3 regions of the Alloacidobacterium dinghuense genome follow, and region 3 is predicted to be linked to each of the others. Evidence: predicted binding sites of a transcription regulator. Region 3 holds the regulator's gene; each other region holds the start of a gene.

Region 1 (3,279 bases), 1.3 Mb from region 3:
CGCGCGATCCTCTGGTGCTGGCCGGCGTTGTTCTGATCATGCTGATCCTGGGTCTGGTTGCCACATGGATTCCAGCGCAACGCGCACTCTCCGTTAGCCCCTTGATTCTTCTCCGCGAGGAATAAACTCGCTCAGATAGTCCTATTCATTTGATGTCTTAGTTAGTTGAACCAGTTCGTGAAGGTTACGAAGGTCGTTTGCCAGGAGGCGGTGAAAAAGATGTTCTCCAGCCTCACGGCGGACCGAGAGTCTGCCTGCGCCATAAGCACGTGAGTGCAATCCACGCTGCACGGATTCGCAAATAGCTACATCTTCATCTTGAATGCGATCGCTGACGGTAACACTCTCAAGGTTGTAGCTCTCCTTGTTGTCGCTAATATCAGAAAAAAAGAAATCGAATTGGACGAGACATGTGTCCGCTGTGAGCGGAAGAACCAGGTTCGTATCCATGACGCCTTCGTATACGTTGATCATGAAGTTGGGATAGAGCCAATAGTAATAAGCACGATCGCCCGTCCTTGTCGTCCCGATGGAAGTATTGTCGTGTGTAGCAACCATTGGGCTTGTCTGCAGGCAGTAACGTTCGCTGTTCTCGATTGTGTACTCTTTGTAATCCAGAACACTGTTAAGCCCCTTGTGTAAGTGAGGTACGTGATATCCGCCATCCAGATAGTTATCCATGTAGACTTTCCAGTTACATGCGAGGGTATAGGTCTTTCTCTCGAAAAAGTGGATCTTGCTGAGAGAAAGTGGCGCTGTCCTTACCGGCAGGTCCCCAAGAAAGTGCTCAAGTGAGGGAGCATTTTCGTTCAGGGTGATAAACACGAATTGTTCCCAAGTAGCTGCACGAATTGGAACAAGGCCGTTCTCTGCGCGGTTGAAGTCGCGCACTCCTGCGAATTCCGGGGCTCCTTTCAAGGAACCATCCAGTCCATAGGTCCAACCATGATACGGGCAACGCAGATGATCAGCTATGCCACATGGAACATTGGCGACGGCGGTGGCATGATGCCGGCATACATTGTAGAAAGCTCGAAGCTCGCCGTCAGCCCCACGTACTACAATGAGGGGCTCTCCTGTCAGATTTATGGTGAAGAATTGACCAGGCACAGCGACTTGATCAACGCGTCCCACCGCAATCCAGTTGCGGCTGAAGATGCGTTCATGCTCCAAACTTGCGATTTGTTCATCCCGGTACCATGCTGCTGGTAACGTATAAGCCTCCTCCAGCAGGGCATCGGGATTGTAAAGATCCAATAGTTCGGAGAGTGGGGTGTGCATAATGTTCCTTCCGCGCAACGCGAGTCTAGGTTTGACTGTTTTTAAGACGTTCGGGGCGAGTTTACAGGAAATGCCTGCCCCGGAATTTTTGACTTCAAATCTTTAAAAGTCCTAGTGACTTTCGCCTTTGTTTCGCCTATGCTGTTTTTGTCTTATGTCGACAGCAGCACAGCTTCGCGCTCAAATTGAGGCCACACTTGCACATCGTGTTCCTGCGGCTTTCACACCAAAAATCAAACAACCGCCGGAGCTCTTTACGACTGGCATAGCGGAGGCAGACTCAATACTCGAAGGCGGGATTCCTTGCGGAAGTATTACGGAAATAAGTGGAGCGGCTTCAACAGGACGAACCTCGCTTGCACTTTCTGTTCTCTCTGGAATTACACAATCGGGGGCTGCCTGCGCTTGGGTAGATGTTAGCGATGCCCTGTCTCCCGAATCAGCGGCTGCGGCCGGCATTGTGCTACAAAGGCTGCTCTGGCTGCGCATCAATCCTGCAAAATCTGAACAAAGGGCATGTGATCCTCAGAGTGTAAGCCAAATTTCATTGCCAGCTACAAAGATAAGGCCGACTACTTATCAAAGCGGTGGCGGTCAGCACCCTCGAAATGAGATGCATGGAATGGATAGCGCTGTCTCGCTCCTCTTCAAAGGGGAAGGTGGTTTGTTACGTGATAAAAGCATAGGTACTCCTGGCAGAACAAATCGTCCCCTAACTGAACCGAGATGCGCAGCACCATTGCCCCGCGCTCAGCGCAACGAACAAGTGGCATACGATCGTCTGCCTGCCAGACGAGGCGAGTATTTCCTTCGAGAATTTGTTGACGTCAATCCGGCCGAACCCAGATTCAGCAGAAAAATGGCCACTAAACCTTTTCCATCAAGCGAAAACCCTTGGTCACGTCTGGATCAGGCGCTTAGAGCGACTGATCTGCTGCTCCAGGCTGGAGGTTTCGCTGCAATTGTGCTCGATATGAGCGATCTTACATCTTGGCATTTAATGCGCATTCCTTTGGCCACCTGGTATCGCTTCAGGCTTGCAGCCGAACAAGCACGTACTGCTCTAATTCTTCTTACCCCATCACCATGTGCAAGTAGTTGTGCTGCCCTTGTGCTTATCAGCGAGTCGGCAGGCAATCAGGCGTGGAGCAATGGTGAAACTCCACTCTTCCAGAATCAGCAATACACGCTGATACGAGAACGAAATCGGAATGAAAGCTCAGCAATCATCCAGAAGAAACCACCTGCCAGAGCCGAATGGCAGACCCAAACGGAATGGGCAAAGGTGCGGTGATGTATGCTGCTTTGCACACTCCGGACTTTAACGTTCAGTCCCTCACACAACAGCGACCGGAACTGCGCAAGAAGGCAGTGGCGTTAATTGATGGCGAGTCTCCGTTAGAAACGGTCTTCGCAACAAACAAGCAGGCCCGAGCATTGGGTATCCAGGAAGCGATGAGCCGTTTGCAAGCTGAATCCTTTGCTGGCGCAACTGTTTTGCGTCGAGATCGAGAGCGCGAAGAGGCCGGGCTCATAATCCTGCACACAATACTTTGTTGCTTCTCTCCACGCATTGAAGCGATTGAAGCTCATCCCGGGACATATGTGCTCGACATTCAAAACATGCATCGCCTGTTTGGAGATTCTGCGCAACTCGCGAACAAATTGCGCCGTAGAGTGATGGCAGCAGGTTTTCTGGTGAACATTGCGGTCTCACAGAACTTTCATGCCGCTTGTTGTCTTGCGCGTGGTAAGGCGGGGATCTCGGTTATTCCACCCCAGAACGAAGCGAAAGCATTAGGAGCGCTGCCTATATCTGTTCTAGATCCTGAGCCGGAGCAGGCAGAGACGCTCGCATCATGGGGAATTCGCACGCTCGCGGAACTCGCCTCTTTGCCCGAAATTGACCTCGTGTCTCGGATGGGGCAGAGCGGAAAGTTTCTGCATGCGCTTGCTCGCGGAGAATGGCCACACCTCATGGTTCCAATCGAGGCAGAC
Region 2 (3,279 bases), 2.1 Mb from region 3:
GGCTGGGACACGCGCCTTTAGACGATCGATAACAAATTGCGGCACAAGTCCTTCGATCGAGCCGCCCAGAGTGAAGACCTCTTTGACCAGGCGCGAGCTGACAAACGAATATTTTCCGTCCGGCATGAGGAAGATGGTTTCGAGTTCGGGCGCGAGACGGCGGTTCATCAGGGCCATCTGCAGCTCGTACTCGTAGTCGCTGATGGCGCGGATGCCGCGCATCACGGCCTGCGCATGCTGTTCTCGGACGAAGTCAACGAGCAGGCCGTCGAAGGTGGCTACTGAGACGTTGGCGAACCCGGCAAGTGCTTCTGTGAGCATCTCTACCCGCTCTTCAACCGTGAAGAGCGGGTTCTTCGATGAATTCCTGAGGATGGCGACAACGAGGTGATCGAAGATCTTCGACCCTCTGGCGATGAGGTCCAGATGTCCGTTGGTTACTGGATCGAAGCTGCCGGGATAGATGGCTTTTACTGTATTCACGCCAGATGAATTGTAGTCGCGATGCAGATCGCACACAATTTCCTCACTAGACAAAAAGAGAGGCCACCGAAGTGACCTCTGCCAAAGCTCTTTAGGTGTGAGTACAACACTTGCGCTACTGACGTCTTGCTGGTCGCACCGCTTCCTGCGCGACGGCTGCACCGTTGACTGGCACAGGTGGGATTTCTGTTGGTGCCGGAGCACCGATCTTCAGCTTCTGGCGGAGTTCGGTGTTGATCTTTTCGAAGGTTTCCTTGTTGTCTTTGAGGAATGTGCGGACATTCTCGCGGCCCTGGCCGATGCGCTCGCCACTATAGCTGTACCAGGCGCCGGACTTCTCGACGATGTTGTTGTTGACGGCGAGGTCGAGCACATCGCCTTCGCGCGAAATGCCTTCGCCGTAGAGGATGTCGAATTCGGCTTCGCGGAAAGGCGCGGCGACCTTGTTCTTGACGATTTTGACCTTGGTCCGTGCACCGACGACGACATCGCCTTCTTTCACAGCCGAGATGCGGCGAATATCGATGCGGACCGAAGAATAGAACTTGAGCGCGCGGCCTCCGGTCGTCGTCTCCGGGTTGCCGAACATGACGCCGATCTTTTCGCGAATTTGATTGATAAAAATGAGGCAGGTGCGCGATTTCGAGACGGTTCCGGTAAGCTTGCGCAGCGCCTGCGACATCAATCGTGCCTGCAGGCCCATATGCGAGTCGCCCATTTCGCCGTCGAGTTCGGCTTTGGGGACGAGCGCGGCGACCGAGTCGACGACCAGCACGTCGATCGCTCCGGAGCGGACGAGAGCTTCAGTGATTTCGAGAGCCTGTTCGCCGTAATCTGGCTGCGAAACGAGCAGGTTGTCGACATCGACGCCTAGTTTCTTGGCGTAACCGGGGTCGAGCGCGTGCTCGGCGTCGACGAAGGCTGCCATGCCGCCCTGCTTCTGGGCTTCAGCGATGATCTGGAGCGTGATGGTGGTTTTGCCCGAAGATTCCGGGCCAAAGATTTCAATGACGCGGCCGCGGGGCACGCCGCCTACGCCGAGCGCGGCGTCAAACGAGATCGAGCCGGTGGAAATGGTCGAGATCGGCACGACAGCCTCTTTGCTGCCGAGACGCATGATGGAGCCTTTGCCGAATTGCTTCTCGATCTGCGAAAGCGCCAGTTCTACGGCGCGGGTACGGTCATCAGCCACAATACTTCTCCAGTTCTTTAGCGCGGTTTAGCGCCAGAATACGCGCACTTTATGAGGAAAAATGGGTCGAATTGAGGCGATTCTAACAACTCTTTTCCCGAGGGCGAAGAAAAATAGAAAACTTTAGTAATCTTGCCACATTCTGTGTGCTGCTCTCAAGGGCGGATGTCCATCTTTCGGATCAATCCATCCTCGATGGTGTAAACATGCTCGACCATCGTGTCCGTAAGCAGATTTCCTGATACATCATGCACCACCTGATGGACGGTAACGACGATCTGGCCGTCCTCCTCGGTCCTGAAGCTTTGCGGTTCTACGTTCGAGCTGACGGCCTTGAACTGGCGCGTCCAGTAGTCGCGGACGGCTTCTATTCCATGCACGCGTCCGCCCTCCCAGCCGTTCGGCCAGTCGACATCCGAATGCACGGCGGCGAGCACGGTGTCGATCTCGCGGCGGTTGAAGGCGGCGTAGATATCGCGAAAAAACTGTTCAGGCAGTGCCGACATTTTCTACCTCTTCAGCATGTCTACCGGTTCGTTTACGTCCGTGACGCGGAAATGCTGTGCCAGCGCCGGATGCTGTTTTTTAACCGCTTCATACATCTTCCAGGCGACACGGCGGTAGGAGAAGTGTCCCTGCGGCTGGGAGCGCAGTTCGGAGATGTAGACGGCTTCAGCAAAGTCCATCTTGAAGAGGGCGCGCATGCGGGTGCCCAGCGGCAGGATGTAGTCGGCAGAATCCGTTCCGAGTTTGTCATGAGCATCGTGCGCGGCTTGGACTGCAGATTCGTAAAGTGGCTGTAACCCAGCCTCAGACACGCCCTCGGGAATGTCGTATCCGTGGGCGGTAGTGTAGCGCTGAATAATCTGCACGCAGCGACGGTGGCGGTGCATATCGCGGAAGCCGCCGATGTCCATCAGGATGTCGAAGCGGAGGTTTTGTCCGGCGGAGAACTCGCGCAGCAACTCGTCGTGCCTGCCGCGATGGCGCGTACCCAAGGCGATGACCTCGTTGATGCGGGCTTCGTTGAGAGACGAGACTGCGTCGCGCAGTTGGCGGTAGGAGTAGTGGCTGGCTCCGTAGAGAAGTGTGGCGGCAATTTCGCCTTCGAGAGATTCTTTCCGCTCAACCAGGTCCACCACTGGAGCTGGCGCAATCGCCTCATCCTTCATAAGATCGGCAACCGCCTGCGCCAGTTCGCGCTTCGTTTCGATTTCGTAGTTATTCTGCGCAGCGTATTTCACCAGGGTGGGCGCGGTTTTCACTTCCCGCATGAGCAGAGCCTCGGCTTTGGCGCCAAGGGCTGGATCGAGCGCGGCGACTTCCTGCTGCAATTTGCCAAGTTCCTCGGCGTGGACGTTCCAGGCCGGGCCGGTGGCGGCACCGCGCAGGCGTTCTCCCAGCTGGCGGATTTCGGCATGGGGGCTAGAAAGCAGCCGCGAAACCTGTGTCTCCAAGGTGCGGGCGTTGACGATCTGGCCGAGCGAAGTGTTCGTCGCGAGCGGCAGCAGGTAGCGGGCTACATCAAATGCGCGTGCCCTCAAAGTCCGATCATAGCTCTCCTGCTTCATTTCGGAGGGCTTGGCCACCTGTTTGGTCAGCGA
Region 3 (3,279 bases):
AGCATCGCCGGATGATTCCCGATAAACTCCGGCAGCCGGCATGACGGATCTGCAAGCGTACGCCTGCCTGCGGGGATCTCGGCGTTCGTGGCAGCGTCTACACCGCGATGAGCTGACTCCGCTTTTTCCGTCGATGGCGCAGCGGTTGCTGCCCCGCCTCTTGAACTTTCTTCAGGCCATTCAATCACAGGCGCGCTATTCCAGATTGCGCCGTCCTCGTCCTGGCCACGTCGGAGCGCGTAGAGGATCTCATTCCGGCGGGGACTCCGAGCTGTCTTCGTTGCAACCGAGCCATCCACGGCTATCAAGTCGACAAGGGGATAGAGCTTTTCGAACTCCGCGACAAATTCCTGTACCTCAAGATCCGGCAACCACGAATCGAGAATGACGGCTTCGGCGGGTGCGCTATCGAGATGCGCGATCGCCTCAGCTCCGCCGGCAGCTTCGCGAACTCTCCAGTGCAATCCGGTCAGAGTCTCCTTGACCCGCTGGCGGAAGGAAAGATCCGCGCTGGCAATCACCGCCGTTCGCGCTGAGGTTGCCGATTCCCGTTTCATCACTGGAGTAAATGTCGCCATTCCTGTTTCCCTCTCTGGTTTATGCCGATATCAGGCGCGTGCGCCGATCGAATATCCCTGTCCGCGCACCGTCTTGATCAAGGGCTCAGCGCCCGTGTCTTTCAACTTGCGGCGCAGATAGTTCACGTACACATCCACCACATTGGTACTCGCCGTTGGATTCATCTCCCATACGCGCTGCAACAAATCTCCGCGCGAGATTGACCGCCCTCGCCCCAGCAGAAGGCACTCCAACAAGGCAAATTCCTTGTTCGTCAGCTGCACCGACTCTCCGGCGCGCTTCACCGTGCGATCCACACGATTCACTTCCAGATCTCTGTAACGCAGCACCAGCCCGGCCTCTCGTTTGCGGCGAATCAGAGCCCGGCAGCGGGCCCGCAGTTCCTGCAGCGAAAACGGCTTCAGCATGCAATCGTCGGCTCCAAGATCAAGGCAGCGGATCTTTGTAGCCAGTTCAGTTCGCGCTGTCAAAACCAGAATGGGGAGCTCATCGTCGACCGAGCGCGTGAATTGGAGGACCTCTGTTCCATCTTTTCGCGGGAGGTTCAGATCGAGGATCATCAAGTCGGGCGTGTCGGTGACAACCATATCGGTGGCCGCTTCTCCATCGGCAACCAGAGTCACCTGATGCCCATCGGTCTCCAGTCCTTTCTTTAGAAAGGCACCCAATGCTCGATCGTCCTCCGCAATTAACAAGCGCATGCGTGGCTCCCTCGCCGTATTCACACTGTCATCTGGAGCGCGGGTGGAACACAATCAAAGCTTGAGGGCAAAATCGTTGTGCGTTCTGAAATGAGAATGATGATGCACCGCGGTTTCAAAATGGGAGGCAGGCACAAAAATAAGCAGAACGCGCTTGACGCATGCCGGATTTCATCGAACCTGAGACGCAGATGTACCAATCGAGAAAAATTTCTCTCGGTGCGTTGAAAAAATCTTGCAATGATTCGCTTTTTATTCGCTACAATGCCGTTATGGCGGTGACTCGACGGCAAAAAGAGGTGCTGGACTTCATCTCCGGCTTTGTACAACGCAACGGCTACTCCCCTTCCTTTGAAGAGATCGCACGTGGACTCGACCTCAAATCATTGGCCACGGTACATAAGCACATTACGAACCTCCAGAACAAAGGACTGCTGCAACGCGCGCATAATCGCAGCCGCTCGATCGATGTCATGCCGGCTCGCAGCAAAACCAGGACCAGTGAGCGTTTGCCGCTCATGGGCAGAATTGCCGCCGGTTTTCCGGTTGAAGCTTCGGAAAATCCCGAAACCATTTCCCTTACCGACATCATCGGTAATCGGGATGTATTTGTGCTTCAGGTGCGCGGCGACTCCATGCGCGACGAGCACATTCTTGACGGAGATTATGTGCTCGTGGAAAGAACGCGTTCCGCCCGCGAAGGCGAGATAGTCGTAGCACTGGTGAACGGTGCGGAGACCACATTAAAGCGCTACTACATAGAAGGCTCGATGATCCGCCTGCAGCCTTCAAACCTTGAAATGGACCCGATCTTCGTGCCGGCTGCGCAGGTTGCCATTCAGGGCCGTGCCCTGGGTGTCATCAGAAAGTACGCATAAGTAAAAAGCCCGGCAATCGCCGGGCCGTCTTCAGAAACAAGTCTCCTTACTCATTCACGCGGGCAACGCTGGGTGACTCAATCACGCGGGCAATGCTGCGTGCAATCGTGTCCTTGGGGACATATCCAACAATCTGGTCAGCAACCTTTCCGCCCTTGAAGAGCAGCAGCGCAGGAATTCCACGAATCCCATAGCGCATCGGCGTGGCCTGGTTGCGATCCACGTCCATCTTCATCACTTTCAGCTTGCCGCTATACTCTGAAGCGACCTCATCAACGATCGGGGACAACGCCTTACACGGTCCGCACCATGCCGCCCAGAAATCAACCAGAACAGGCTGATCTGACTGAAGAACCTCCTGCTCAAAACTCGCATCATTTACCTCTACTACCGCCAGACCTGCCATGCTCCTCCTTCGTTACCTTGTTCCGACTCTCTGAGTCCGCGAAACCAGTTCATTAGATGATAACCGGTGCGCAAAGGTCGCAACAGCGCCATCCCACCCCAGTGGTGCGGAAAAGGCAATTTGGCGCCAAAAACTAAAGCGCCCGGACTCACGCTTTGTGAGTCACGGGCGCTAGAGCAGCCCTCCCCCAGAACTGCCCACGGTGCGAAATTAATCGTTTGCGCACTCTGTGTAAAGAAAACTTAGGTAATGCAAAAGTAACCTTGAATCATGAGTTTACCTATGTGATTCAATTCGGCACAGCGCTGGATTCAGCTGAAGTCCGCACTCGAGAATCTCGATCGGCTCGTCCTCGGTGTGTTTCCGCACAATTTCCTTTGTGGCATCGATACCAACGCCGGGCTGCAAGAGCAATAGCACGGATGGTCCTGCTCCGCTCAGCGTCACGCTCAGGATCTCGCCCTGTCCCGAAAGGGGAAGGAGTTTCTTCAGCAGGGGACAAACTTCCACCCGATAGGGTTGATGCAGCCTGTCTTCCACGGCCGTGCCGAGCAGTTCTCCATGCCCCGTGGCAAACGCGGCTGTTAGCAGAGCCACACGCTGCAGGTTGGCAACGACATCCGCCCGGCTGAAGCTCTCCGGCACCACTTTCCGGGAAAGAACGGTCGCCAGCGGTTTTTGTGGCATCACTACGAGCGCCTGCCACAGGGCGCGG

Evidence for each region. Region 3 encodes LexA, which represses DNA repair genes until DNA is damaged. Its sites were predicted from a motif close to CANTTCGCTTTTTATTCGC; they were not measured.
Region 1: H7849_RS04445 (P-loop NTPase family protein) is a predicted target of LexA. The motif match lies at 1,399-1,417, and genes of this name have one in related genera.
Region 2: recA (recombinase RecA) is a predicted target of LexA. The motif match lies at 1,779-1,797, and genes of this name have one in related genera.

Annotation. Positions count from the first base shown of each region.
Region 1 is NZ_CP060394.1:1,105,372-1,108,650, forward strand. Features, by position in the region: gene H7849_RS04435 (ABC transporter permease) at 1-125, shown strand, start outside; gene H7849_RS04440 (aromatic ring-hydroxylating oxygenase subunit alpha) at 142-1,281, opposite strand; gene H7849_RS04445 (P-loop NTPase family protein) at 1,436-2,575, shown strand; gene H7849_RS04450 (DNA polymerase Y family protein) at 2,539-3,279, shown strand, end outside.
Region 2 is NZ_CP060394.1:294,064-297,342, reverse strand. Features, by position in the region: gene coaD (pantetheine-phosphate adenylyltransferase) at 1-483, opposite strand, end outside; gene recA (recombinase RecA) at 599-1,675, opposite strand; gene H7849_RS01195 (nuclear transport factor 2 family protein) at 1,831-2,181, opposite strand; gene H7849_RS01190 (FAD-dependent thymidylate synthase) at 2,185-3,279, opposite strand, start outside.
Region 3 is NZ_CP060394.1:2,417,037-2,420,315, forward strand. Features, by position in the region: gene H7849_RS09850 (sigma-54-dependent transcriptional regulator) at 1-578, opposite strand, end outside; gene H7849_RS09855 (response regulator transcription factor) at 609-1,280, opposite strand; gene lexA (transcriptional repressor LexA) at 1,553-2,158, shown strand; gene trxA (thioredoxin) at 2,205-2,564, opposite strand; gene thrB (homoserine kinase) at 2,841-3,279, opposite strand, start outside.